3 regions of the Cytobacillus sp. BC1816 genome follow, and region 2 is predicted to be linked to each of the others. Evidence: riboswitches for the same ligand, from Rfam matches in the RefSeq annotation. Region 2 holds a riboswitch; each other region holds the start of a gene.
What was found. Region 2 has a riboswitch for cyclic di-GMP ahead of ACR42H_RS01635 (hypothetical protein). Riboswitches for the same ligand answer to the same signal wherever they lie in the genome.
Positions count from the first base shown of each region.

Region 1: linked by a shared signal. The riboswitch ahead of ACR42H_RS24220 (EAL domain-containing protein) and the one ahead of ACR42H_RS01635 (hypothetical protein) in region 2 are both predicted to bind cyclic di-GMP.
Region 3: linked by a shared signal. The riboswitch ahead of ACR42H_RS05600 (anti-repressor SinI family protein) and the one ahead of ACR42H_RS01635 (hypothetical protein) in region 2 are both predicted to bind cyclic di-GMP.

Region 1 covers NZ_CP195611.1:4,760,762-4,770,818, reverse strand. Annotated here, with positions in the region: gene ACR42H_RS24240 (DegV family protein) at 1-155, shown strand, start outside; gene ACR42H_RS24235 (DEAD/DEAH box helicase) at 380-1,849, shown strand; partial or broken gene ACR42H_RS24230 (ComF family protein) at 1,875-1,988, shown strand; gene ACR42H_RS24225 (ComF family protein) at 2,079-2,543, shown strand; cyclic di-GMP riboswitch class I at 2,618-2,704, shown strand; gene ACR42H_RS24220 (EAL domain-containing protein) at 2,754-5,339, shown strand; gene ACR42H_RS24215 (TIGR03826 family flagellar region protein) at 5,410-5,841, shown strand; gene flgM (flagellar biosynthesis anti-sigma factor FlgM) at 5,985-6,251, shown strand; gene ACR42H_RS24205 (flagellar protein FlgN) at 6,267-6,746, shown strand; gene flgK (flagellar hook-associated protein FlgK) at 6,765-8,327, shown strand; gene flgL (flagellar hook-associated protein FlgL) at 8,341-9,201, shown strand; gene ACR42H_RS24190 (DUF6470 family protein) at 9,257-9,820, shown strand; gene fliW (flagellar assembly protein FliW) at 9,836-10,057, shown strand, end outside.
Region 2 covers NZ_CP195611.1:289,005-299,061, forward strand. Annotated here, with positions in the region: gene nikD (nickel import ATP-binding protein NikD) at 1-675, shown strand, start outside; gene nikE (nickel import ATP-binding protein NikE) at 709-1,527, shown strand; gene ACR42H_RS01625 (MATE family efflux transporter) at 2,000-3,358, shown strand; gene ACR42H_RS01630 (DUF4317 domain-containing protein) at 3,679-4,863, opposite strand; cyclic di-GMP riboswitch class I at 5,252-5,338, shown strand; gene ACR42H_RS01635 (hypothetical protein) at 5,455-5,823, shown strand; gene ACR42H_RS01640 (hypothetical protein) at 5,879-6,589, shown strand; gene ACR42H_RS01645 (methyl-accepting chemotaxis protein) at 6,644-7,843, shown strand; gene ACR42H_RS01650 (pyridoxal phosphate-dependent decarboxylase family protein) at 8,114-9,763, shown strand; gene ACR42H_RS01655 (hypothetical protein) at 9,945-10,057, shown strand, end outside.
Region 3 covers NZ_CP195611.1:1,045,776-1,055,832, forward strand. Annotated here, with positions in the region: gene ACR42H_RS05560 (pseudouridine-5'-phosphate glycosidase) at 1-894, shown strand, start outside; gene ACR42H_RS05565 (class D sortase) at 1,110-1,721, opposite strand; gene ACR42H_RS05570 (helix-turn-helix domain-containing protein) at 1,722-2,063, opposite strand; gene tapA (amyloid fiber anchoring/assembly protein TapA) at 2,321-3,175, shown strand; gene sipW (signal peptidase I SipW) at 3,177-3,755, shown strand; gene ACR42H_RS05585 (CalY family protein) at 3,841-4,434, shown strand; gene ACR42H_RS05590 (LPXTG cell wall anchor domain-containing protein) at 4,506-5,216, shown strand; gene ACR42H_RS05595 (hypothetical protein) at 5,593-5,859, shown strand; cyclic di-GMP riboswitch class I at 6,026-6,114, shown strand; gene ACR42H_RS05600 (anti-repressor SinI family protein) at 6,145-6,291, shown strand; gene ACR42H_RS05605 (helix-turn-helix domain-containing protein) at 6,617-6,940, opposite strand; gene mnmH (tRNA 2-selenouridine(34) synthase MnmH) at 7,121-8,179, opposite strand; gene ACR42H_RS05615 (FAD-dependent oxidoreductase) at 8,407-9,714, shown strand; gene ACR42H_RS05620 (class I SAM-dependent methyltransferase) at 9,719-10,057, shown strand, end outside.

The DNA of each region.
Region 1 (10,057 bases), 870 kb from region 2:
TTATTCATGCCAATCGTGAAGAAGAAGCGCGCGAGTGGAAGGCTGAGCTTGAAGCGGAATATCCGAATGTTGAGTTTATGATCAGTTACTTTGGGCCGGTCATTGGAACCCATCTAGGTGAAGGTGCTATGGGATTTGGCTGGGTGAAGAAGTAAGTTGTGTTTTGGTGCGCCATTCTTGGGATGGCGCAGATTTTTTTGGAAGGGGTGATGCGAATGTAGGGATTTTGCAAATAGTATCAGGGATCTTGCAAAAAGAAGGTTTGATTCTGCAAATAACTGGTCCAAATCTGCAAAAAAATTCGTGAATTTGCAAATAAAACCGCAAAACTTGCAAAGAAATTAGCATTGAGGTGATCCGTTTGAGATTTAATCGAAAAATGACCCCATATTTATATGATTTTCCTCCAGAAAGCCTCCCGATATCATCCATTGACACCATTCCAAAGCCGCCATTGAACGAAAACTATTCATATAACAAAGAACTCCTGCAAATCCTCCACGGAAAACAGCTTCTATTCGAAAACCTTCCGTATTCAATTGAAGAAATCCATCAGCACTTTGAAAATGGCTATATTTCTTACCGAAAAGGAATAACTAAGACCAAAATCAAGACAGTTTGTGCCAGGTGCGGCAATAAAGAGCGTTCACTGTTCGCCAGTTTTTCCTGTGCCCGATGCGGTGAGAAAGAATGTACTTACTGCCGGAAATGCATCATGATGGGGCGGGTTAGTGAGTGCACTCCTCTGATTGGATGGTGCGGTCCTGCTTCTGTCCGGGATTTAATGGAGAAACCCTTGGAATGGGCAGGCACCCTATCACCCGGACAGCAGGTTGCCTCCGACCAGGTAAAGCAGGCTGTAATCGAAAATAAGGAACTCCTAGTCTGGGCTGTCTGCGGAGCAGGAAAAACAGAAGTTCTATTTGAAGGAATCAATGCAGCACTCGCCTTTGGTAAAAGAGTGTGCATTGCCACCCCGAGAACAGACGTTGTACTGGAGCTTGGTCCGCGGTTTAAAGCAGTCTTCCCCGGTATTCAGGTGGCTGTCCTCTACGGCGGCAGTGAAGACCGCCATATCCAAGCTCCCTTAACTATCGCAACCACGCATCAGCTCCTCCGCTTTTACAAAGCATTTGACACCGTAATCCTTGATGAAGTGGATGCCTTTCCTTATACGGCAGACGAAAGCCTTCAGTATGCTGTCCGCCAGTCCCGCAAAGAAACCTCCTCTATGATCTATTTAACTGCAACCCCCAGTCAAAAATGGCAAAATGAATGCCACAGTGGAAAAAGGAATTTTGTCACTATCCCGGCTAGATATCATCGTCATCCATTGCCTGTACCGTCTTTCAAGTGGTGCGGAAATTGGGAGAAATCACTAAAAAATGACAAACTCCCGTCAGCAGTTAGCCATTGGATCAAAAAGAGGCTCGATAACCAGAAGCAGTGCCTGCTCTTCATTCCGAAAATCGATAAATTGGAAAAAGTCCTCACCATCCTTCGTAAAACTTATCCTAAAATCCAAGTTGTCCACGCGGAAGACCCCGATCGAAAAGATAAAGTCCAAATGATGCGCAATAAAGAGATCACGATGCTCATAACAACGACCATTCTGGAAAGAGGAGTTACCTTCCCTAATATTGATGTTGCAGTACTCGGAGCAGAAGACCGCATCTTCACGGAAAGCGCCCTTGTTCAAATCGCCGGCCGGGTCGGCAGAAGCGCTCAATTTCCAAGCGGTGATATTACCTTTTTCCACTACGGCAAAACCGAAAGCATGGTCAAGGCTCAAAAACAAATCATCAAAATGAACTCTGAGGCCAAAAAGAAAGGACTGATCGATTATTAATTGCTTAATTTGTCATGGAGAAATCATGTCAGCAGTCAGCTGGACAACTCTCTGGTCGCGGCCAAAAGAGAATCATTTATGCCAGACCTGCATCGATAAACTTCCATTTATCAAAGGCGATACTTGCAGTAAATGCAGCCGGCCCTTCAGCATCCAAGATCCTCAATTTAGAAAAGCCGATCTATGTACAGATTGTCTAAGGTGGAATCAGAATCCAGGGTGGTCAGGGATGTTTGAGAAAAATATTTCTATCTTTATGTACGATGACTTCATGAAAGAAACAATAGCCCGATATAAGTTTCGTGGTGATTATATTTTTGCGAAGGCTTTCTCCCCTTTTATGAGGAAAAAGCTGAAAACCGTGGAATTCGACTATCTCGTTCCAATACCTCTCAGTCCTCAAAGGCTTTATGAACGAGGCTTTAATCAGTCTGGTGCACTCATCCATGAGACAGGCTTTACCGTGACGGAACTGCTGCAGCGAATTCACTCAGAAAAGCAATCCAAGAAATCCCGGTTTGACCGAATCCATCTTAATCAGGTTTTTCAGCAGCTAAATCTCAATATCGAAAATAGAAAGATCATCGTGATTGATGATATTTATACAACCGGCTCGACCCTATATCATGCAGCGAAAGTTCTGAAAGAAGGGGGTGCTGCATCAGTATCATCGGTCACATTGGCAAGAGGCTAGCGTTTTGTCAAATTTTACAAAGTTATATTTTTGAAATAGATAGTTATTAGGAAAATAATCCTATGTTAAAATATTCTAACCCAGGGCAAATTTTACGAAAGTAAAAGACGCAAAGCTGCGGGCCTAAAGCAGGTTTCTGCCATGGCAGCCGGGCTGCACAGAAGAAGAACTATTTTCGTTTGCCTTTTTTATTGGAAAGGATGTTTTGAAGTGGACGAAATAAACTCACAGGATGGTGAAAACACCACTAAAGATATGGCTGAATATAGCAGTCAGCAAATGGAATTTACTAAAATAAGAAACAATCTGAACCAGGCTCAGAAGATCGCAAATATTGGAAGCCTGGAGTACGATGTTGAAAACGATAAAGGTTTTTGGTCTGATCAGCTGTTTCGGATTTTTGGCCTAAAACCTCAAAATGGCTTTTTTCCAGACTTCAGAATGTATTTAAGTTATCTTCATCCAGACGACCGTCCGGCTTTTGAAGATCGGTTTCAAAAGCTGCTAAACGAAAAGAATAGTGTGGATTTGATATGCCGGATAATCAGGCAGGATGGAGAGGAACGGTATATTCATCATCGTGCGGACTATTTTTCTGAAGAAAGCGGATCACCGAAAATCATTGCAACGATTCAGGATATAACTGAAAAAAGGCGCATGGAAGAAAAGCTCTATGAAAATGAGCGAAAAATAGGACAAATCTATGAAAATCTTGATGTGGGCATTTATTCCGCAGATTTAATAGAAAGAAAGGTAATTCACTTCTCCAGGGGAGTGGAAGGCATTTTCGGGTACACAGCAAGCGAGCTAATTGACAACTTTGATTTATGGGACGAAGTGATCCATCCCGATGACCTGCGAAGTCTGGAAGCCAACCGGGTAAATCTTATACATGGGAAGAGCATTCGCTGCCAATACCGTATTTTCCATAAATCCGGTGAGCTTAGATGGGTGAATGATCATAGTATCCCCTATTTAGATGAAAGAGGTGAACTTATCCGCGTTGATGGATTTGTAACAGACATTACAGAACAAAAATGGCTTGAAAAGAGAATGAGGCGTATGGCATTTTATGATCATTTGACCGATCTGCCGAACCGCCGGTACTTTGATCAGAAACTCCAAACCCTTATTGAAAACGATGAACACCAGAGATTTGCCATCCTGTTTTTTGACTTGCAGCGCTTAAAACAGATTAATGATACATTTGGACACTCATCAGGAGATGAACTTCTTAGGCTTGTTTCACAAAGAATGAAGGAGAAGCTAAATCCAGTCTGTTTTTCTGCAAGAATTTCCGGTGATCAATTTGCAGTTATTATGGAATATATCCAGGAAAAGGAGGATCCTGCACAATTAGCAGATTCAATTAATGAAATTTTCTCTGAACCATTCCACATCGACAGCTTTGAGCTTAATATTACCCCGTCTATAGGCATTAGTTTATATCCGGATAATGGGAGCACAGCTGATGAATTGGTCAGAAATACGGAATCTTCCCTGTATCACGCCAAGCAGAAAGGGAATAATAGATTCCAGGTTTACCATTCTTCCATGGACATTGAATCTTATAAGCTTTTTACCCTTGAACAGGATATGAGAAAAGCCATTCAAAATGATGAGTTTTTTCTTGAATACCAGCCAAGAGTGGATACGAAGAACGGCAAAATAGTAAGTGCCGAAGCTTTATTAAGGTGGAATCATCCGGAATGGGGCAGAGTTTCGCCGCTGGAGTTTATACCAGTGGCAGAGGAAACTGGTTTAATCATAAATATAGGTGAATACGTGATAAGGAAAGTATGCAGCCAGATTTATTCCTGGAAGGAACGAGGTTTATCGATTGTTCCGATATCTGTAAACATCTCTCCGCTGAGCTTCTTGAAAAGCTGTCTTGTTTCCACGATAAAAAAGGCATTAGATGAGAATCACCTTGATGCATCATTCATTGAAATCGAATTGACGGAATCTTCCCTAATCAGCTATTCCGAAAATGTGATTGCAGTGCTTAAAGAGTTGGGAGAAATGGGCGTGAAAATTGCGCTGGATGACTTTGGGACCGGGTATTCCTCCATCACACAGCTAAAGAATTATAAATTTGATGTTTTAAAGATTGATAAAACGTTTATCCAGGCAATGGATAAAAACGCGGAAGATGCAATCATTACAGCCAATCTGATTCAGCTTGCCCATGGGCTGAATATGAAGGTGGTAGCAGAAGGTGTAGAGACCTTTGAACAGTTCTATTCTTTAAGGAAGAATGATTGTGACCAAATACAGGGGTATCTTTTCAGTAAGCCAATTCCGCCTCCGGCCTTTGAGCAGAAACTGTTAATTGGCACCCTGAAGCCGCAAAATATCAAGGAAGACAATGTATTTAAAGGTTTGCGCAAGTATGTTCGAGTCGAATTTCCCTATCCGCTGGAGGCAGAAATGACCATCTTAGAGCTTAACAGCAAGCCTGTCAAAATGGGCAGCGCGAAAATCCTGATTGAAGATATGAGTGCAGGCGGAGTAAAATTTGTTTCAAAGATGAAACTCCCTGTGAGGAAGGATATCATTCTATTAATTGAAACCAAGCTTTTTGGAGAGGTTCTCTCCTTTACCGGAACGATTGTCCGGAAAGACGAAATATCAGATGCTCTGACTAATTATGGATTTCAATTTATTATCGAAGAGGGACCGAGAGCTGAACTAGCGGGGATGCTTGATACTCTGCAGGTACAGCTAGAGCAAAGCCCTTCCGTTCCAGAATCCCGATTCATAGAAACAGCCAGCAGCCATCTGTACTTCGAATAATATTTTTCTATAATTATCTTATTCTTCGAGCTATAATAATTTCATCACAAACTGAGAGAGGAAGAATCATATGGCTGAGTTATCAAACTGCCCGAAATGTGATGCCATTTTTGTCCAAAATCAATTCCGCGATGTCTGTCAGGACTGCTGGAAGGAAGAAGAAAAGGCTTACGAGACGGTTTACCAGTTTATCCGGAAGAGGGAAAACAGGACAGCGAAGATGATGGAGGTTGTTGAGGCGACCGAAGTCGAGGAAGAACTCATCATAAAGTTTATTAAGACCGGCCGTTTGAAGTTAGCTCAATTTCCAAATTTGGGATATCCCTGCGAGAAATGCGGGACAAGCATCCGGGAAGGCAAGCTATGCAGCAGCTGTGCGGGGAATCTGAGGAAAGATCTTCAGCAGTTTACCGCTGAGGAAGAACGAAGAAAAGAAGCAGTCCAAAGAGAAAAACACGGCACTTATTTTGCCGTCAATGAAAAAATCAATAGGCGTTTATAAGCTATGTGACTCATTCACATAGCTTTTTCTATAGGCTTATGGATGTATTTTTTGCCAAACTTAAATTAACATTTAAACATACCGGCATATTAGCCGATAATATACTTAGGTTAAATCGACCGGAAAGAAAGTGAGGGGTACACATGAAAATCAATAATTTTGGTCCTTCAGGCGTGAACCCATACAAACGCCAAATGAATAAGCTTGAAAATGCAGGAAAACCAGCCAGAACGGCATCAGATAAAATTGAAATCAGCTCCACTGCAAAGGAAATGCAGCAGGTATCACAGCTAAGCGAAAATCGTAAAGCCAAAGTAGAAGAGCTTAAAATTCAGGTAGAGAACGGCACCTATAAAATCAATCCAAAAGAAGTTGCGAAAAGCATTGCTAATTTTTATACGAAAAAATAATGAGGAGGGGATGGCATGTCAGCCGAAGTGCTTACGGCAACGATGGAAAAACTGCTAAAGCTTCATAAAAGCCTATATGAACTCGCAGTTAAAAAGACAGACATTATTAAGAACGGTGACATGGACGCCCTGAATCAGATGCTGAAGGATGAGCAGGCTCATATTGCGGCTATCGGCCGATTGGAAAACGAGCGGGAAAAGGCAGCAAATTCGATCGCGCCTATGCTGGTAAGCCCTACAGTATCGGATTGTTTAAATATCCTCACGCAACCTGACCGCCTCAAGCTGGAGGCCATCACGAAGGAGCTTGCGGAGCTGGTATATGAATTGAAAGAGCAGAATTTCCTAAACCAGCAGCTTGTTCATCATTCCCTTCAGTTTGTAAATGTATCTATGAGTCTTTTAAGGCCGCAGCCTGAAACAATGAACTACGGCCCGCCTGCCAAAAAGACTTCAGAAAAAATAAATCCAGGAATTTTCAACTCGAAAGTGTAGCAGAACGGAGGAACAAACATGCGTTCAACTTTCATGGGACTTGAAACAGCCCGCCGCGGCATGTTCACCCAGCAAAGTGCTTTATATACAACCGGACATAATATTTCAAATGCGAATACGCCGGGATACACCAGGCAGCGGATTAATTTCGCACAAACCGAGCCTTACCCAGGAGTTGGCATGAATCGACCGCAGATACCCGGACAAATGGGAACAGGTGTTGAAGCAGGGACAGTCCAGAGAATAAGAGAATCATTTTTAGACCTGCAATATAGAACCGAAAATACAAAAATGGGCTACTATGGAGCCATGAGCGAGTCACTGACTAAGATGGAAGAAATAATGAATGAGCCGTCTGAAAATGGATTGCATAGTACCCTGGAGAAGTTCTGGAACGCCCTTCAGGATCTATCAAGCCACACCGAAAATACCGGTGCCCGGGATGTTGTGGCGGCTACGGGTCAGATGGTTGCGGATACACTGAATTATTATCATAATTCCCTATCACGGGTTCAGGAGGATATTGGGAATCAGGTTGATGTGAAGGTGGATGAAATTAACGCGATCGTTGCGCAGATTGATCATTTGAATAAGCAGATTGCATCTGTTGAGCCGCACGGATACCTCCCTAATGACCTTTATGACGAGCGGGATTTATTAGTAGATAGCCTTTCGCAATTGGTTAATGTGAAAGTGACCAGTGTAGTTCCGAATACATATGGGGATGCCAAACCGATGGCATCGGGCCTTTATAATATCGAGATTGTCCAAAAGGACGGAAAATCCTATATTCCGCCTATTAACCTCATATCCGCAACAAAAGAGAGCGGCATTGTTGGCACAAACAAAGTGGAGCTTGAAAAAAGCGAAGACAGCGGACTCGTAACAGGATTAAAGATTGGATCCACTTCCTTTACGCAATTTGAGACTTTATCAGGTGAACTGACTGGTTTAATTAACAGCTATGGTTATGAAGCAGGTGGTTCCGCTAAGGGTGCTTATCCTGAAATGCTGGAGAAGCTGAATAGAATGACAGCTGCTTTTGCCAAGGAATTCAATGAAATTCATAAGAATGGATATGCTCTTGGGGCAGATAATATATCTGGTCTCGACTTTTTTCAGTTTGATGAGGATAACCCTGCCCAAAGCATTAAAGTAAATCAAGAATTGCTGGATGATTCTTCTAAAATCGCCGCAGCAGCTGAAAAAGGCGGCGCTTCAGGAGATAACCACAATGCCCAGCTATTGGCTGATTTAAGAAAGAAAAGCTTTAGTGACTATACTTCATTATCAGATGATGAAAAATCTAAACTGAACGGAAGCCTTGATTCCTATTATTCAGGAATTATAGGACGATTAGGCGTAGATTCTCAGAGTGCCAAAAAGGACCTGAAAAACTCCCTTGTGCTGGCAGACTCAGTAGATCGGAACAGGCAATCCGTGAGTGCCGTGTCATTAGACGAAGAAATGACCAATATGATTAAATTCCAACATGCATACAACGCTTCAGCAAGAAACATAACTGTGGTTGATGAAATGCTCGACAAAATCATCAACGGAATGGGCGTTGTAGGCAGATAAAGGGTGAAATAAAGTGCGCGTAACACAATCAATGCTATCAAATAATATGCTTCGAAATTTAAGTAACAGCTACAGCCGGCTGGACAAGCTACAGGATCAAATTTCTACCCAGAAGAAATTTACCAAACCATCTGATGATCCGGTTGCTGCAATGATGGGGATGAACTATCGTACGGATTTAAACCGGATTCAGCAGTTTACCCGCAACATCGGGGAAGTGAGAAACTGGGTCGATAGTACGGATGATGCCCTGGATAAAGGTGTGCTGGCCCTGCAGCGAATTAGGGAGCTGACTCTCCAGGCAAGCAATGGCACGCTGGAAGAAGATCAGCGCAAAGCGGTTGCAGAAGAGGTGAAGCAGCTTAAAGAGCATCTGCAGAATCTCGGAGATACACAAGTTGGCGGTAAGTATATTTTCAATGGCAATCAGACAAACGTACGGCCATCTGAATCAGGTTTTCAAAGTGGAACCATCGAGCTTGAGGTTTTTTCAGGCATCAAGATCCCTGTCAACACGGAAGGAAAAGCTTTATTTGGGGACATGCTCAGTGACGAAGGCGATATCCAAAAGCTAATCACAGCGCTTGAAACGAATGATCCAGCCGTTGGGGATATGCTAGATAATGTTGATAAAAACATAGATAATTTCTTGTCTGCACGTGCCCTAATTGGAGCCAAGCAGAATCGGGTCGAACTGATGGAGGACCGTCTTTCCCAGCAGGAAGTCTTCTCAACAAGAATCCTTTCTGATAATGAAGACATCGATATGGAAAAAGCCATTATTGAGCTTACAACCCAGGAAAGCATCCATCGTGCAGCACTAAGCGTTGGGGCGAGAATCATCCAGCCGAGCTTAACCGACTTTTTAAGATAATCAATGAAAAGCTATCCATAGGAGATAGCTTTTTTTCATAAAAGAGGTGTCTAACATGAACGTACCGCAAATTAGGCTGGAATCCAACTTTATCAAGATGGGATTAAAAATAGAAAAACCGGTGCAGGAAATCGAACAGCCACCTGCCGTCCAATCCATCCAGCAGCCTAAAGCCATCCTGGAAATCGAAACAATCCCAGGAAAGCTGACGATCGACCAGACCAAAGCACGCGAGGACGTCGATTTAAAAAGTGTCGGCAGAAGAATAGAGGAGTTTGCCCAAAACGGGTATCAGGATTGGCTAAAAGGGATGGAGAGAAGAGCCGCACAGGGGACAGAACTTATGAAAATTGAAAACGGCGGCACTCCCATCGCCTATCAGGCTAAGGAAAACAGTGAAGGCCCTCCCAAGCAGTTTAATATTGGCTGGGTACCGTCTCACAATAGTGTAAAGATTCAATACGAACCAGCCAAAGTCAGCATCGAAGCTCAGCCGCAAAAGTCAAAGATTGAAGTTGAGATCAGAAAGCCGGTTCATACCTATACACCTGGAAAAGTCAGCACAGAAATTCTTGAGAAAAACAGCCTGAATATCGATTTTATCAATCTAACCATATAGCAATGAGGTGAAAAGATGAATATCCAAACAAAGTTTCATGGTGAGCAGGAGATTAATAAAAATGACATAATTAATTTTCCATCGGGGATTCCGGGGTTTTTAGACGAGAAGGAATTTTTTATTCTCCCTCTTGAAGGGACAGAGTTATTTGTGTTGCAGTCAGTAAAGACAACTGAGGTGGCATTTATTGTTACAGATCCGTTTGCTCTATTTCCTCAGTATGAGTTTGATTTGCCT
Region 2 (10,057 bases):
GTTACAAGTATGTCCATTCTGCAGCTGCATGACAAGAAAAAAATGGATATTAGAGGGAGTATTACATTACAAGGCAAGGAGTTGAATGGTCTCGAAAACAAAGAAATGCGGAAAATTAGAGGGAAGGATATTGCTTTTATTATGCAAAATCCAATGAATGCTTTTACACCAGTTTTTACGATTGGTCATCAATTTGTTGAAACCATCAGATCTCATACCACGTTAAAGAAAAAGCAAGCAAAAGAGCTTGCGATTGATGTAATGAAAAGTATAAATTTACCAGATTCTGATAAAATATTAAAAAACTATCCTTTTGAATTAAGTGGAGGTATGCTTCAACGTGTGATGATTGCAATGGCTGCATGCTTAAACCCTTCCGTTATAATCGCGGATGAGCCAACTACTGCATTAGATCTTCATAGCCAATCATTAGTACTCCGTCTATTAGATAAAGTTCGTTCTGAATATGGTACATCTATTCTGCTCATTTCCCATGATCTTGGCGTTATTTCGGAAATGGCGGATGATGTAATCGTTATGCAACACGGGCGAATAGTGGAAGCTGCAAATGTGTTAGAATTGTTTGATAATCCACAACATGAGTACACCAAGAAGTTGCTGAGGACAAGACCGACCTTATATTCCCAGAAACAGTCCTATACCTATATGTTATGATAGGCCCATTGAATCTTCCAAGGGGTGAAACCATTGAGCTTGCTACAGGTAAAACAAGTTAGTCTTAGCTTTAATTCTAAGAAGTTTTTTATAGGAAAAGATCTATCAAAAAAAGTTCTTAATGATATTTCCTTTACTATTGAAGAGGGAACATGTTTAGGTTTAATTGGAACCAGTGGAGCCGGTAAAAGTACCTTAGGAAGAGTAATTCTCGGGATTCAGCGTCCACAGCAAGGCCAGGTTTTGTTTCAAGGATATGACATATATAATTCGGATAAAGCTACCCAACATAATATACGCCGCGACCTCCAAGTTGTATTTCAGGACTCATACTCAGCTGTTAATCCCCGAATGACCGCTGAACGTATTATCAGCGAGCCGTTGGAGAACTATGGAAAACTAACCAAAGGAGAATTAAGAAGAACAGTTTGTGAGCTATTAGAAAGAGTAGGATTAAGCGAAAAGGATTTAAAAAAATACCCGCACCAATTTAGCGGAGGACAATTGCAAAGGATAAATATTGCTAGAGCAATCGCTCTTAAACCGAAGTTAGTCGTTCTAGACGAATCAGTTAGTAGTTTAGATATGGTTACACAAAGCTTAATTTTAGAACTATTAAGCGAGTTAAAAGATGACTTCGGCTTATCTTATCTTTTTATTACACATGATATTAAAGCAGCCTATTCGATTTCTGATAAAATTGGTGTACTTGAAAAAGGGGAATTGATTGAGCGTTACGATTCAAAAGACCAATTTTTTTCATCAAAACACCCTATAGTTAAACGATTAAGAGACTGCATCCTTGCAGAACATCCACGCTTTCGTACACTTACAACGGGCAAACTGGGTTAACATAAACAGAATATAAGCTTCGTGAAGTCAGTAAATAAAACATAAAGTTTGATGCCAAAGACTGCTCCAAAATATCCAAATGAAAAATTCCGTCATTATATCCTCGAAGCAATAAGCAGATGTATTCCACGAGATGAAGATCTATCTTTAGATGAAAGAGGATGGGTGAAATTTATGGATAAGGACAGGGAAACCTGTCTTTTTCTGCATTTTTAAAGAAATTATACTTAAGCTATTAAGTACTAATTATCTCATTACTTGTTTTGTTAGGATGTATAGGAGTACTTTTAAGCAGGAATATTTTATGATGGGATAGAAAATCTTCGGATCTTATGGATGCAATCCAAAAAATCGAGATATAAAAATGGATAACGTTTAGAATTGATTAAAATTTGCTCAGGTTGTAGGTCTTGGAAATTCCAAATTTAAACACCTTCAATTGATTAAGTTATGGATAAAGCAGGAGGAATTTATGAAATTGGCAACAGATTCAATGGTCTTAAATAATACTACATCATCCTGTAGCCACAGAGAATATTTAGTGTTGGCCATTCCACTCATTATATCAGGCATTTCAACACCTATTTTAGGGGCAGTTGATACTGCAGTTGTTGGAAGGATTCCCGACCCGGCTTCAATAGGTGGTGTTGCCATTGGGGCCGTTATCTTTAATACAATGTATTGGCTGCTTGGATTCCTGCGAGTGAGTACAAGTGGATTTACTGCTCAGGCAGAAGGAGCAAATAATCAAAATGAAATGGTATTATCCTTACTTAGACCAATGATTTTAGCTATTTTGTTTGGCTTGTTTTTTATCATTTTACAGGGTCCTATTTTGGCCATTGCCTTATCATTAATTGGAGGAAGTGAAGCGGTATCATTCTTTGCATCCTCCTATTTTTCTGTTCGAATCTGGGGAGCACCGTTTATTCTGCTTAGCTACGTGATTATTGGTTGGCTTATTGGAATGGGAAAGGTGCGTTTAGCTTTGGCTACTCAAATATGGATGAATGCCTTAAACATTATATTAGACCTTGTTTTTGTTTTAGAGTTAGGAATGGGAGTTAAGGGCGTTGCTTTTGCTACTCTTATAGCTGAGATTAGTGCTGTTGTGTTAGGAGCATGGCTTCTTTACTTGACCAATAGAGAGAAACTAGCCAATATAAAGTTATCAATGCTGCTAGAAACTGGACCAATTCTAAAAATGATGAAAGTGAACCGAGATTTATTTCTAAGGACTGTATGTTTGCTCACGATGACCTTAATTTTTACTTCTATAGGTGCAAGTATGGGCGAAGTTACGTTAGCAGCCAATGCCATCTTACTACAAATTCACTATATAATAGCTTATTTATTTGGCGGTTTCGCGAATGCTTCTAGTATATTGGTCGGCAGAGCTATAGGTGGGGTTAATTTTTTTCTTTATAAGCGTGCGTATACTCTTTCCGCTCAATGGGGATTAGGCTCGGCCATTCTTTTGAGTTTAAGCGTACTTATTTTCGGAGAAAGTATAATCGCCTCATTTACGACAATTACAGAAGTAAAAGCTATGTCAGAAGACTTTCTGGTATGGATGCTTGTGTTTCCTATCTTTGGTTTCTGGGGTTTGCAGCTAGAAGGAATTTTTTCTGGTGCTACTGAAGCAAAGTCTATCCGGGATTCCATTGGTTTATCATTGATTATTTTTTTAATTGCACTTTGGGTGCTTGTACCGCATTATGAAAACCACGGATTATGGATCGCGTTTGTCGTATTTAGTTTATTTCGGTCTTTCTTTTTATCGTTATTTATTCCCAAATTAACTCGTAAAAAATTTACTAACAAAAAATAAACTCTAGAATTCGACTACCTTAGTATAACGCTTATAAAATACTAACATTTTGCTAACGCAATCCACTGAAAAAGTAGTAATATGTTATAGATGTTACAGATGAAATATGGAAAAATCTTGAGCTGCCGCACCCTGCCACACACCACGTTTAAGATATTCACACTCTCACCTTAGGGGTAGTATGGTGTAATTTAAAGCGTTGAACCCAACGTTTTAAAGCATCATCCGCTAGGACATAGGTACAGGTTTTCTGTCCCGCTGATCCCCAAACTGCTTATAACAAACAAAAAGGAATTCCTATTCGGGAATTCCTTTTTTTATTATTCTTTGTCCTGACCCCCGCCAAAAGTTTCGGGAATCATCGTGAAGCCTTCAATCACGGTATCTTCTTCCACTTCGATCATCAGGTAGCGCTTGCCGTCAAAATGGATTTGTTTGACATATCGAAGATCTTGCGGGCAGATGGATATGTTGGCTGCCTTCGTGCTGATTTTTATTGATTTTGAATTAAATTTGGGCAGGACGCTGCTTGCCTTTATTTCATATTTGTCATCGTCGATGATTTTTTGATAAGCGGATTGGATCCTTTCTGAATCAATATCTTCGAGTCCGCTCACCTTTAAAACACGTTCTACGTCTTTGGAATCCAGCTTAGGCGGTTCATCCTCTTCGTTTTCCACGATCATCCGGTTAATCTCTTCATATACGCTGGAAAGTGTTGATGTGCTTAGCTGATCTCCTGTTACGTCTTTAATAATTTCCTCAAAAACGATTTTATCATCCTGCGCCGTCATCGTTTCTTCTCCGTTTAAAATGTCCTCTATGAACTGGTGGTCGGGCTCATGAACCTTGCCTGCTGAATACAAGACGTGATTGACATCAGCAGCATGATCGGTGAAGCATGGAAATAGGAACCCTGAAATGGGAGCCTTGAGGTTGATAATCGGATCAACGGTAAAATGATATTTAAATTCCTTTTCGACATAGTCAAAAAGCAGTTCTTTCTTCGGTTCTTGCGTGTTATTTATGCTGCAAAGAATAAAGGGATGAGAATAAACGGTATCCCGTTCACTTTCCTCGGCTTCTGCATTGCGGCGTTTCATTGGCTTAAGATACTCCCCGCGAATGAACGTAACGACAATATCCTTTTCATATTGCCGGATTCCCAGCATTTTGCCGACAATCTGAAGCATTAGTTCTGTCCAGCCTTCAGCATCACTGCTTAGCAAACCTTGATGCAGGATGAGCTGGCTGCTGTTTTCGGCATCCCTCTGAAACTTTAATTCAAAGAGCTTTTCATCCAATTGGCCGCCAAGCAGCTTTTTGAAGTTATCCATAAATAGCTCCTGCTGATCCTGGTCCAGCATTTCAAAAGGCTGGCTCTCATAATGATAAATCTCGCTTGATTCCTTCATAATATAGACATTAAAAATATCTGAGATCTTTAGTAAGTCATTATTTAACTTAAATTGTTTCCGAATCTGTGCGATGTCTTTTTTGTTCACGGTTAAAATCCACTCCTAAGCTGCCCAATATGCATATTTACTAGAATAACAAAATACATCAGCTCTATAAATTATTAATCCCTTTTATTTTCGCTTTTTTGAAAAGGGATTTATGAATTAGAGCATGAAGTTGATTTTTACCGGCCGAAGTTTGCGCTGGCGGGTGAATGAGGGATACTGATATTTTGTTGGCATAAAGGTTTTTAATTGAGGCTTCTCATAAGTTAACTAAATTTATGGGAACCTTTTTAATTTCTTTAACATGGGGAACATACTCTTTGGAATGAAATTGGATATACGGATAAAAAATACAAGTATCGACAAAAAATGGCAAGTTCTTTATAATAGTATAGTAAAATGTAATCGTGAAATTAGTCCTACTTAATAAAATTGAAAAAGGCAAACTTATCGAAAGGTAAGGACGCAAAGCTACGAGTCTAAAATCCTCCAGGGTAATGACAGTCGGGTTGCCAAGGATAATAACGAACGTTTATTTGGCTATCCCCTATCTATTTGGGGGTAGTCTTTTTTTTGGACCCCTTTAAACAGGGGCAAAAAAATGATGGAGAATACAGGAAAAGGAGATCAGCGATGATAGTTGTAGATAAGAAAAAATACAAAATGGCCATTAATGAGGCCGCAAAGGAAGTTCATGTACAGGTTCATGGGTTAATGAGAGAGGAGGATGCGGAAGGTTATATGATAGATTTACAGGATACGATTAATAAGGTATCAAGGCAAAGTTATACATTTGTTGTAGACGGGACCCATCAAACACCTGTCCCATCAAAGGTGGTTCCACAGCTTGAACAGACAATGCAATTTTATTCTTCATTGGGATTTAAGGATATTCTTGTTGTAAAACCATCATCTAAAATTGCGCAGGTGCAAATCAGGAATGCACTTGAGAGAATTGAGTTCTCAGGTACGTTTGTTGATAAAGTGCCTCATGGCATCTAATGTTCGTGACTATGATTAGGGAATCATTATTTTACATTTGAAAGGGAGTAAAGAAGTGCAAACAACACTAGAGCTATATACATATGAAATTATAACGAAGGATCAGCCAGAGTTAATTGTGAAAGCAGCTGATTGTCTGGCCCGTACGTTCATAGGAGTGGAGGTTGCAGGGAAATGGGTTCAGGAGCCAATGGTAGGTCAACTGAATATAGGCTATGAGGATTTCTATCAGTTTACCAAGGATTATTTAGACTCTAAGATTGAACAGGGATATTGCGCAGTTGCACAGGATGCTAATCATAAAGTTGTTGGTGTGCTTGCGGGAGATACAAATGCACCTGAGATAATTGGGGAAGACATATTTGAAGGTTCTTTTTATGATATGAATGTAATTCTGCGTGTTTTGGAAGATGTAGATAAACGTTTCATGGAAGATTATAAAAAACAGAATGGACATGAAATCAAGGATGGAGAACTATTACACCTTTTCATGTTAGGCGTAATGGCTGAACATAATCGTCATGAAATTATTCAGGAACTGGGAAATAGATTAATCGCAAAAGCATCATCCCAAGGATTAAAGGCTGTTTTAGGTGAAGCAACCAACCCTAAATCAATACGGGTCATGGAAAAATATCATAATATGAAAAAATATATAGATACAGAAGGAAATTATATTGTCCATAAATATCAGGATAATCATAAGTTGAGCGGTATTCCTGAAAATGTAGCGGATGGTACATATATCCTTATAAAAGAGCTTTAAATATACACACTGAAGTTTAATTCAATTAAATAGATGTAAGGGGATTTACTTAAAATGGAAGCGATTATGCTAGGCATCATTATTATCTTAATGGGAGTATCGGTGTTTTTTGCCTACCGGTATTTTTCGTTAAAGCACCATCTTCATATTCATAAAGAAATAATAAATGGAATGGAAGAATTATCAGCGGGCAATATTGCAAACAAAGTTGATGAACGAAGCTCTAAACATACTGCATTTAATGGGCTAATCGACTATTTTGGCCTTGTAAGGGAAAAGTTTTTTTCCTATTCAAAAGATGTTCATGAAAAAGGTGAAAATCTTACTGAAGTCGGTGAATATGCTTCTGAGAAAGCGGATATTGTTAGAGCGGCAATTGATGAGGTAGGCAGAGGGTTGACGAAACAATTGGCAGCTACAGAAGAAAGTGCTGCATCTATGGAGGAAATGACACAGGCTATCGAAGATCTATCCGTGAGATCCCTTCAGATTTCAGAACAATCGAATACTACCTTAGAACTGACGCAGGACGGAAACGAGAAGCTAAAGGATTCTTTAGATAAAATGAATCAGTTTAATCAAACGGTAAATATAACATTTGATGCCATAAATAAACTCGGAGAAAAGTCTCATGAAATCGGCACGATAGTAAAAGTGATTACAGGGATTTCAGAACAAATTAATTTATTGGCATTGAATGCGGCCATAGAAGCGGCCCGTGCGGGAGAGCATGGCAAGGGATTTGCGGTCGTTGCTGATGAGGTTCGAAAATTGGCCGAACAATCACGGCAGTCCTCCTCTGAAGTATCAAACATTGTAAAGAATATACAGGAAGAAACTGAAGTAGTTGTGAACTCCATGCAGCAGGGAACAGAGGAATTGAAAGATACAAATACCACTCTTGTAGAAGTTGGGGCCATGTTCAAACAAATTCTGGCTACTACAAAAATTATTGCTGAAAATAATGAAAACTCTTCTGCGAGTACACAGGAATTATCCTCTGCTTCACAGCAGATCATGGCAACAATTGTTGAGATTGCCTCAATCTCAAGGGAATCTGTTGAAATGTTTGAGGAGCTACTCGAAATTAGTGATGATGAACTATCTGCAATGCAAAAACTCGTTCAGGTAGCAAAAAACCTTGTTGAGCTGACAAATGATGTAAACAAATTAATATTTGCATGGAATCATGGTGCTGAAACAGAGGCAGCTCAGGATCAAATTGCTGATAAAAAGGTCAGTGCAGCAGTATAAAGATCCTTACCTTGCTGGCTGATTAATATAAAGGTGCTTCTTTCAGGTAAATGCAGCTTGTGGGAAGCTTCCCTTTGATGCCCGAATTAGTCCTTATAAAAGAAAGGATCAATAAATATTACAGTATCCCTTCTATTTAATAGGGAATATTTCTATGGCAGCCAGGTTGCCAAAAGGCTTAATTAGGCACTGATTTGTCCACCTGTGTGGACTTTTTTATTGGATCTTTAGATAAAACTGCTTCAAGAAAAAGCATCCAGGAGGTACAGGATGAAGGAAATACAAAAGTTATTTCCCAGCATGGATGGGAATGAACTCCAAAGAGAGGAATTATTGTCTTACTTTAAGACGATCTTAACGAAAATAGATGAGTTAAAGGATCCCAACAAACTAACACTGGGAATAATGCCCGAATACACAGAGGATTACTATAATCGTATCATTGAAAAGGCCGATGTTCCGAAAAAGGGTGTGCCGATGGAGGAAGTGATTCAGGAGCTTCTTAAATTGGCAGAAGGACACCGCTACGTCAATCGAAATTATGTAGCCAACGCAGCGCCCCTTCCGAATATAGCCAGTATGATCGGGAACTTAGTAATGGTCCTGGTCAATGGGAACAATCTTTGGGATGTGGAAGGACCGGCTGCGGCTGCAGCAGAAATCGAAATAACCAGTATGCTATCCAAATTAATCGGATACGATGAGAGCATTAGTGCAGGGTATACAACCTGGGGAGGACAAGGCGCTGTTTTTAATTCTTTGCGACTTGCCATTGCACGGTACGCACCGTCTTCAAATGAAAATGGTGTACCGCAAAATCTCTATTGCTTCTGTTCAGAGCTATCACACTATAGTCTGTATAAGTCTGTAGAAGCTGCAGGGATTGGCGTGAAAAACATGATTCGGGTAAAAGCGAATGCTGATCATTCTATGAATCTCGACGATTTAAAAGAGAAAATGGCGCTTGTTATTGGCAATGGCGGTGTTCCTCTTTATGTACTTGCCACAATGGGAACGACTGATACATTTGGGGTTGATGACATTGAGGGGATTAAGCGGATAGCAGAAGACTTGGAACGCACCCATGGCGTATTTCCGATCTATATCCATGCAGATTCGGCCATGGGCGGCATGTATACCTTCTTTAACCATTACGATTTTGAAAGCAACCCTCTGAGATTTGAAGACAATGTTAAGAAGGTTTTAAGATCCTATCAGCATAAGTTCAAACAGATAAAGCTTGCAGATAGTATGGTCTTTGATTTCCATAAGCTTGGACAAACCCCATATATCACAAGTTTATTTTTAATTAAAAACAGAGAATATCTTAAGTATGTAGACTTAGATGCAGAGGAAACGCCTTATGTTGGGAACCGTGGATATGGCAGCTATCATACAGGCTTCACACTGGAATGCTCGCGGATGGGAAGTGCTTTGGCGATTTATGCATCGTTATTAGCATTTGGAATGGAAGGCTATCAAGAGCTTTTGGCCAACTATATCCGTGTCAATATTGCATTTAGAGAGATGTTAACAAGAGAAGTTTCGAATGTGGCAGTAACGAATGAAATTTCTCCTATTACAACATTCCGTTTTTACCCTGAAAAGACAGAATGGGATAATGAATTGAACGGACACTTACCTGTGGAAGAAATAATGGAAATTAATCAATTTAATGACGAGTTTGCTGAGGTAATTGGTGCTGAACGAGATACTGTCTTTTTTGGAAATACAAAAAAGCAGCGATTCGTGGAAGCGGCAGACTCAAACAAGCAGCTGCCAGTGTACGCACATAAATTTTTCACGATCTCTCCCTACACTACGATAGAAGAGGTCGACCGTTATGTCGGATTCTTAAAAGAACACTTGGAGCTTTTCCTGAAAATGAGAAATCGTAAGTATAGTATTATAGGTTCCTAATGAAGTAAATCCAGCATTTGGCTGGAAAGTATTTATGGAGGCTTCTCATAATCTGATTGTGGGAAGCTTCTTCTATGTTTAATTGTAATGTACCGCTACCTGCTTACGGAATTCTTCTGCCAGTTTCTCCATGTATCCCCCTGGAAAGCAGCCGATCCGATTCATCTAAGAATTGCACGGATTGTCTGTATTATTATTAAAGGATTATGAAGATGATGAAACTGTGGTTTACAAATTCGGACCTAATGAAGAGATTATGGGGAAAATTGAGTTAAATAAAACAACCAGGAAGTT
Region 3 (10,057 bases), 760 kb from region 2:
GAGTATTCAGAAGAAGTATTAGAAGCAAAGAAAGTAAATAAACCGGTTGTAGCCCTTGAATCCACAATCATTTCACATGGAATGCCATACCCGCAAAATGTTCAGACAGCAAAAGAGGTAGAGGAAATCATCCGCAAAAACGGTGCTGTTCCTGCAACGATTGCCATTATAAACGGAAAAATTAAAATCGGCCTGTCAGATGAGGAGCTGGAGTTCCTGGCCCAAAGCAAGGACGTTGAAAAAGCAAGCCGCCGTGACCTTCCATATTTAGTAGCGAAAAAGAAAAATGGTGCGACTACCGTTGCTGCGACCATGATCTGTGCAGAGCTTGCCGGCATTGAAGTCTTTGTCACAGGCGGAATTGGCGGAGTGCACCGTGAAGCTGAAACTACAATGGATATCTCGGCTGACCTTCAAGAGCTTGCGATGACCAATGTTGCCGTTATCTGCGCAGGTGCGAAATCCATTCTGGATATCGGTTTGACGCTTGAATATTTAGAAACGCACGGCGTTCCGGTCGTTGGCTTTGAAACAGATGTATTGCCTGCCTTTTACACACGCACAAGTCCGTTCAGCGTGAACTACCGGGTGGACCATGCAGAAGAAGCGGCCGAAATGATCCGCACTAAATGGGAACTGGGCCTAAAAGGCGGCGTTGTCATTGCCAACCCAATTCCTGAAACAGATGCGCTGGAAGAAGCGTTTATCACAAACGTGATAGAATCTGCCCTAAAAGAAGCAAAAGAAAACAATATCGCCGGCAAAAAGGTAACCCCATTCCTTCTAGGAAAGGTAAAAGAACTAACAGAAGGAAGAAGTTTGACAGCGAACATTGCATTAGTGAAGCATAATGCCGAAGTGGGTTCCAAGATTGCTGTTAGCTTGAATAAGTAAAGAGAAAGCCAGACTCAAAGAGTCTGGCTTTTTATACTGATAGAATGATAGCTGTGATGATAATGTCTAAATATAATAGTAATCTTAAGAAATTGATTATTAGGATCTGTCCCTTCTGGAAACCCATATAGTAAAGGATATGTACAGGTTTTTACATGGGGGAAGGGTGTTTGTCTATATGCAGTAAAAAGGGCACTTTCCTTTGGAAGTGCCTCTTAATTTTGAGTTCTTTTGGCATTCAGGATGTACCGGGAGGGGGCATTGCCCACATAAGAGAATGGATAGCAGGTGGAAACGGTAAGGATTTCTTCGGGAGCGGTAGAACGGATCACGGTGGTATCATCCGCATCTACAATCTTTGAATCTGTAATTACGTAAGTAAACTCACCATATGGCATGCTGACTTGAAAAATATCCCCGATTTCCAGTTCGCCGAGGCTGCGAAATACCGTATCTCGGTGCCCTGATAATAAAATCTGATCAGGCTGCCCTGGAAATAAAGTTGTGGAGTAATGACCGACCCCTTTATCCAGCTCATCCTCATCTGTTCCTTCTATAATCGGGAGTTCAGCTTTCAAGCGGGGGATCTTTAAAATGCCAATGGCTTCACCCTGCTCGAAGGAAACATCAATTGGGTGTTCTGTTTGGAGAACACTTTTGCTTTCTTTGTTCACTTCTCTTTGAATTCTTTCTTGTGCCTGGGCTAAGGAATCATTGGTTTTTTTCTCCTGAGCATACAGTTCCTGCAGCGAGAAAAGGACCAATCCGCCTCCGATTAGGATAAGGAAGGAGGCAGCAATAATCAGCAAACGGCCTCTGACCTTCAATTATGCTTTACCTCCCTTCATCTTCTTAAATTTAATGAACTCCAGATAATAGGCAAAGTCCTCTTTCGTGATTCCCTGTCTAATAGCTTCTTTGACAAGGGAAACCCATTCCTCATCCAGCTTAGACAAGTCGGTAATTTCATCTTTGTTCTCTTCCAGCAGATCCTCAAGATTAGCATCCAGTGTCCTGGCGATTCGCGATAAAACCTGCAATGAAGGATTCTCCTGTATGCCTCTCTCAATGTAGCTCAAATACGATTTGGATACCTCCGCTTTGTCAGAAAGCTCATTAATTGAGTATCCCTTCTTAATTCTTAAGGTTTTAATCCGGCCACCTATCATAGGCATAATACTCCCTTATCATAAAATATAAGATATTTTCATTATAACGAACAAATTGTTCAATAAAAAATACAAAATAATGAGAATTCTCGAGATATTCTTAGAAAAAGAACGAAAAGTGTTCTTTAAAACGAAAAAACGGCTGAATTTGGAATTTTTCAAAATAAGACGGATGAACTATACTCGACTTATCGGTTCGATAAAAAGAACGAAGTGGATAAATCCAAAGAACATCAACTCACTAGGAGGGGGTTCTTATACGATACAAACGAACTAGGAAATTTGGGAAGAAAAATAAAATCCTATTGCTTGCATTTAAGTTTGTGGCTGCCTGGTATCTGCTTATTGGGATGTCGGCAACTCTGACTGGCCAGACGAATGCTTATTTTAGTGATAGGGATGCAGTAACTGGGATCATTCAAGCCGGTACCTGGGAGACAGAAGAGCCTGGGTGTTCTAAAGGTGAGAAGCATGGTGAATGGGATTGCAGCTCTCTAAAATTCATTGGACAAAAATATGATGGACAGAAGGTATATGCAACCATCCAAAATACTGGTTCCGATATGAAGTCAGCTGGAAGATATGAAATTTACTACAGCGAGAATGACAATGCCAAAAAAGGCGAGTCTATTGCAGGAGTAATAGCTTTTGACCCTATTAAAGAGAGCCAAAAAGTAGAATTATCCTTTATTCCTCAAAAAAGTGGTTCATATATGTTTAAAGCTTATCAGCACAAAGACCACCCTGGAAATGGGGAACTATGGAGTGAAGAGATAAAAGTTACTTTAGAATCAGGTGAAGCTTCCATCGTGGAAGAAGAAAAAACGGAACAAAAAGCAGATGTAACAGAAGAGGCTGCCAAGGAACAAGTAAGCAATAAGACAGAGGAAACTGGCAAAGAAGCAGCCGAACCAACAAAAGATAAACCTCAAGAGAATCCAGAGCAAAAGCCAGCAGAAGAACCGAAAGAAGAGGAGAAAGTAGAACAGTCTAAAGTTGAAGAAAAGCCACAAGAGAAACCAATAGAAGAAACAAAGCCGGAAGATAGCAAGGTTAAGGCTTCGGAAGCTCCGGTTAATTCTGAAAAAAGCACAGACGAGGCAGGTGAATAGCTTGAAAAAAGCATTGAAAGTTATAAGCAACATTATAACTGCGGTTCTATTCATTAATTTAATTTTGATGGCCATCCTAGTGGTCTCCTCCAAAGCATCAGGAGGAGAACCGCAGGCCTTTGGATATCAGCTGAAGACAGTGTTATCAGGCTCTATGGAGCCTGCCTTCCAAACTGGTTCTGTTATTGCAGTAAAGCCGCTTAGCTCGGAAGAAAGCAAGTCTCTTAAGAAAGATGATGTCATTACATTTCAGGCAAGCGAAGAAAAATTAATTACTCACCGAATAATCGGTGTCAGCAGCAGCGGAGATCATGTCCTGTATGAAACAAAGGGAGATAACAACAAGACTGCAGACATGGAACCTGTGCTATCTGAGAATGTAAGAGCTATTTATACCGGCTTCACTATTCCTTATGTGGGATATTTTATAGATTTTGCTCAATCGAAAGAGGGAAGTGCGATTTTGCTTATTGGCCCGGGATTATTACTCCTAGGATATGCAGCATTCAGCATCTTCCAGGCTATTAGAGAAATTGACCCTAAAAGCAGTAAAACGGATTCAGAAGAAAAAACAGCTTAACTTGGTTGCACTCCCTGTAGTTATGCAGGGGTCAATATATAAAATTATACATACCCAAAAAGGGGTAAGAGGAGGAAGCTTTATTATGAATCTTAAGAAAAAGTTAGGTATGGGAATTGCATCAGCCGCATTAGGAATTTCATTAGTTGGTGGGGGAACATTTGCATACTTTAGTGACAGTGCAGAAGCTACTGCTAAATTTGCAGCTGGAACATTGGATTTAAGTGTAAATCCAACAACCATTATTGATGTGAATAATATTAAACCTGGAGATACTATGCTCCGTTCATTCCAACTAGTTAATGGTGGCAGCTTGGATATAGCTACAATTGATTTAATGACTGATTATAAAGTTAATGACGCAAATGGAAATAATGGGGATGATCTTGGGAAACATATTCGTGTTAATTTCTTAATTAATGCTGATAAATTAGACGCGCCAATCTGGTCAACTACACTTTATGATCTGAAAAATGCAAGCCCTGATGTTATTGCTGGAAACTTCTGGAGTGGTTGGTTTGCAGAAAATGGAGGAAATTTAGCAGCAGGTACTTCTGATACTCTTTATGTACAATATGAGTTTGTAGAAAACAATGCTGATCAAAACGAATTCCAAGGGGATTCTTTAGAACTGAAATGGACATTTGATGGTAAGCAAGGCGCTGGTGTTGCAAGATAATAGGTTTTCAAACCAAAGGGTGGGAAGTAGTTTCCCGCCTTTTGTTAAATATATCGTTGTGAGGGAATGCCATGAAAGTTAAAAGTTTGCTGGCAAAACCTGTAAAATTTATTATATATATTTTTCTTTTCTTAATGGTTTTTGGAAACGAAACTGCAATAGCAGTAGATAAGGAAATTGATATTAATACGAACTTAGAAGACTCAAATAGATATCTATTTAAAGTAGAAAATTTAAAACCAGGGGACTGGATGCCCCGAAATATAACCATAAAAAATGATGGTAAACAGGATTTTAAATATACTTCTAACATTGGAAAATCGAAGTCTATTAAAAGACTTTTTGAGGAATTAGAGCTTGAGGTTAAGAAAGATACAAAGATGCTTTACGAAGGAAAACTTAAAGATTTTAAAGGTTTCACTCCCAGAGAATTAGCGAAGGGAACAGATGAAACCCTATTTTTCCAAGTAACAATGCCAGAGCATTTGGGGAATGAATTTCAAAACTCATCCGCAGAGGTTGAAATCATTTTTCTTGCCGAGGCAACAGGTGACACTGAAACTGACAATGAGACTCCCGGCTCAGGTGATAATAATGATTCTGGAGGGGGAACTATTAATTCGCCACCATCCACTGATGCAACTGTAATCCCAGAGAAAGTTAACAAGCTCCCCAATACCGCAACAAATAATTATAATTTATTACTAATCGGTGCACTATTTTTAGGTGCCGGAAGCGTTATTTTGTTATGGCGTTATAGAAGGATGCGGAGTGAACATTAGATTAAGGCCTGAGGAACTGATTCTATAAGGCCTTAATTTTTATTCGCGTTTAGAACTTATCTAAGCAGTTAATGAATATAATCAAAAAGCTACTCCTTAAGCGGGGAACTTAAGAAAAAAATTCTGCCAATTTTCTATATACTATAGAACCCCTATAATTATTTCTTTCTAATAAAGCTGTTCTTTCAGGCTTTTTAATCCTGCTTTCAAGTTCGATTAAGTTTCCGCCAGAAACTAAAGTAAAGGTATTGGCAAAAGGTGCAGCTTATCTTTATTCATTAATATTAGTACTTCATGTTTTATGGATTTATGAAGCTCTATCTTTGAGAACCGATTGAGTAAATATACTATTCTTAGTCAAATGAGGAGGCTGTAAATGTACCGAAAGAACTGCCATAAATGCCACAAACCTTCATATAGCAGCAGTGAATCGGATGGCTGGCTATGCCCGATTTGCGGAACTGATTTAACGAATGAAATCTTTCAGGATGCTATGACCCTTGAACCAGTCCACACGGCCTTTTATAAAAGCAAAACTCCGCACACCTATTCAATAATACAAATCAGCAAAAACTACAGAAAAAGAATCGGACTTTCCTACTACTCAAAAAAGAATTCGACCATTAACAACAACTTCCTTTAAAAGGTGAGGGTAATGGTAATCTAAAACAACTACAGTATTTAGGGCTTTGTCGAAAATAAAAAAATTTAATATTAAAATAATTAACAATGAATACAAAATCTGACAACGTTAGCAATACGCCCATAGTAGAATACATCTATGGAAAATATTTCTTTGAGCCGATAGGCGCAGAAAAAGGCAAACTCATTGAAAGATGAGGACGCAAAGTCACGGGTCTAAGGTATTGAAAAATACTAAGATGGCTGGGTTGCCTGGAATACGATATGTATCCTGGGGGGAAGAATTTTGACAGAGGAAAATGTAAAGGTCGAAGGAATTGATTTGGAGTGGCTGCAGTTAATTATGGAAGCAAAGAACTTAGGCCTGCAAAAGGAAGAAATTAGAGAGTTTTTACATAATAACAAAGCCAAAGAGCTTCTGATCGAAGCTTAATATTTGGTATGGCTAAGTATTTCTGTTAGAGGTATCTCTATATACGGAAATGCTTTTTATTTTGGCTGTTTTCGTAAAGTTTGTTGCTTTTTAATAACTTGATTAAATTTACTGAGTTGATTGGAGCGGAGGGGACTTGACTCCTGGGGGAGGAGAGGGAGCGGGAGACCCCGCAGGCAAAGCCGAGGAGGCTCCTGTTCCTCCTCGCGGAAAGCAAGTTCCGGTAGCGGAATCAACGGGCAGAATAATAAGCAAAAACAACACCTATGAGAAAAGATCCTTATTTTCCAAAAAAAATAAGCCTGTACATTCAGGCTCATTGCGTCTATGATTTTTGTCCGCTTCTCCACTTATTAAAATCCAAAAACTCCCGAAACTGCTCCTTCGAAACCCCAGACTCCATAGCTTCCTTCACGATCTTCATCCATTCACTGTCAAGCTCGTCCTTATTGATTTGCTCGTTGATTAGATGGTCCAAAGGAACATTCAACACACCCGCAATTTTTTCAAGAAATTGAATCGATGGGTTGGTTTGCAGATTGCGCTCAAGCGAACTTAGATACGATTTTGCCACACCGGCCTGGTCCGCAAGCTCGGATAAGGACATTTTCTTTTCCTGGCGAAGTTTTTTTACACGATCACCGATCATCGTATACCACACACCTTATTTTGTATGTAATAGGATTATATCATATATAGAGTTCCATATTAAGAACGATTTGTTCAATATTATTATCATCATACCACAGTGTTAACCGAATTAAATAGTTAGTTATCTATGTTTTATAAAAATATATCTTTTGTCGCTCGCAAAAAGTAATGCTCCGCGTCAGAGGACGGGAGCATTTTGCTTTTCAATAATGTCAATAATTTGTTGTGCAGCTGCTTCCACATCATCCGCATTCACATGGTGGAATTGGCCTTCATATTCATGCTGTTTAAAGGCATAGCGCGGATCGTAATAGTTTTCTAATAAGAGTTTGATAAATAGCTCGTAGTTTTCTGCTTCAACTGATTGATCCAGCTGCTCGCGGATTTCAGTATCTTTCAGACGTTTCTTGATAAACACAAGGCTCTCATCAACTTTCGGCTTGAACCAGTATTCTTTGTGATAAGGTTCAACATAGTCCCGGAGGATACGCTGCACACGGGAATCCATGCTTGCGAACATATCAATGTGAATACCGGTTTTTTTTGTATCAAGCAGCTCGTCCGGCTGAACAACCTTGCCTATTCGTTTGCTTTCAGCTTCCATAATAATAAATGGGGAACCTTTAACCTCTGAAAGGGCTTGATACAATAGTGCATCAAATGTTTTTTGTGTGCTGCCGTCCCCCATGCCAAAAGAGCCGAAGATCGATCCGCGATGTCCTGCCATTTCTTCAAGATCAATAACAGGATATCCTTTTTCGCTTAACACCTTCAGCACATCCGTTTTCCCGACGCCGGTCATTCCGTGCAGAACAACTGCTTTTTCAGGAATTAAGTCTGCTGTGTTTTCAAGTATATATTGACGGTAAGCTCTATAGCCCCCAGTTAAACGAGGGATTGAAATACCGGCATATGTGATAAAAGTAGTGACCGCTTTACTGCGCATGCCGCCGCGCCAGCAGTATATGACAGGCTGGAAGCCATCATCTTTCAGGTCTCTGATTTTTTGCATCATGGACGGAATTTTAGGTGAAACGATTTCCATCGCTCTCCACTTAGCCGCATCAGATCCTTCTTTTTTATATAGTGTTCCGATTTCCACACGTTCTTCATTAGTGAAAAGCGGCACATTGACAGCACCGGGAATGCTGCACTCCTCAAATTCAATTGGAGACCTGACATCGACCGGAATTGCGTTGTCCATTTGGATATATTGTTCGACTGCTATTTCTCTCATTTTATTGCCTCCAAAAAATATTGCTATATATCGCCCTAAAAGGAACGTTAATTGATTTTACTCTCTCTATTATACAGGATTTTGAAAAATATAGGTGCCTCCCACAATCATACTCCTATTTTCAAAAGTTTGTTCTAATAATTTTTTCCAGACATTGTAATATCAGCATATCCATTGGTTTTGTTTTTTAAAAAGGAGGTTAAATAAAAGGCAAAGGTGGTGGAAACATGTCCTTGAATACAGAGGTTGCAATTGTGGGCGGAGGGATTGGAGGCTTGACGCTTGGATTGAAGCTTGCCCAAGCCAATATTGATGTCCTCGTTCTGGAGAAATTGGATGCCCCATCTTCCGTTTATAAAGGCGAACTCCTGCAGCCGAAGAGCCTGAAAATTTTTAAGCGGCTAGATGCTTTGGATGTAATCCGCGAGAATGGCTTTTCATTTTCCCGAATTGCGTTTGTGGAAGGGGAAAAAGAGTTTGCCATGGATTACAGCATTCTGCCGGGGGATTTTGATTACTCCCTCATGATCGAGCATGAAAAGCTGAAAGGAATCCTTCTTAAACGGGCGCTCCAATTTCCAAACTTTCATTATTTGTCAGGGACCCTGGCAAAAGAATATGACAATGGAGAATTAATAGTTAAGCGGAAGGATGTAAAGGAGCAGCTGACAGTGAAGGCTGACTTTTTTATAGGTGCTGAGGGAAGGAATTCCATAACAAGAAAAGTAATGAACAGTAAGATTAAAAAGATTGAGTATAATCATCAATTTTTAACTGTCACGTTCCCCCGGCCTCAATCACTGGAGGAAGGGAAGATCATTTCTAAGGATGAACGGTTCCTTGGCTTATTTCCACTGCCGGATGCGAAAGTACGGTCAGTCTATTTAATTCCTGAGGGCACTTATAAGAAACATCTCCAGAAAGGAATTCACCATTTCCATAAAAACTATTTAGAGCTTTTGCCGGAATTGGAGGGGTATGTGACCAGACTGAAAAACTGGAAGGATATTCAGCTGATGATTCCGACAGCCTTTTATGCAGATAAATATGTGGATGGAAGACTCGCCATTTTGGGGGATGCGGCCCATACGGTCCACCCGATGGCAGGTGAAGGAATGAATATGGCGATTCAGGATGCGGATATACTTGGTGAATTGCTTGCTGAGATGTATACGAGCGGAAGAATTTCGCCGGACAAGCTTAAGTGGTATGAAAAAGTCCGGAAGCCCCGGGCTGAAAATATGATCAGTCTCAGCCATTTATCCGCCATAGCGTATTCCTATTCTAACCGGGTTATTACTGGAATACGCCGTAAAGGCCTGAAGCAGATTGAAAGAGATAAAACCCTGCAATATAAGCAAATGCTGAATGTTTCAGGCCTCGGATATTGGCCAGAGAGCCTGTGGGATCGATTGATTCAGGCAGGTATGCTGCCGGCAAGAAGAACAGAATTATCAGCGGCGGATAAAAGCCATTATTTTTATACAGAAAAAGATGACTATCCCTGGAAGAAGGTTGAACAGTATGATAAATGAATATGTGAGATTACTAAAAGCACGAAATTGGATGAAAAAGAACCAGCCGTTTTTGTACAGCTGGCATGCGTATGTAGGCTTCGAGCTTGACCTTTTTTCCCAGTTCCGCAGCTGGAAAACGGTAAAAGAGGTGGCATCAAGCAGAAATCTTCAGGAGGAGCTGCTTTTAAGGTGGGTGGAGGTGGGGCTTTCGATCCGCCATTTGAAAAAGAAAGGAAAGGATAAAATTAAGACAGCATCTAAATTCAGCCTTCCGTCCACGCCGAAAAACCCCCGATCTACAGGAATCATCCTGAAGGAAATGATGGAATTGCATATCCCGACTCTACTCTCTTATCCAGAA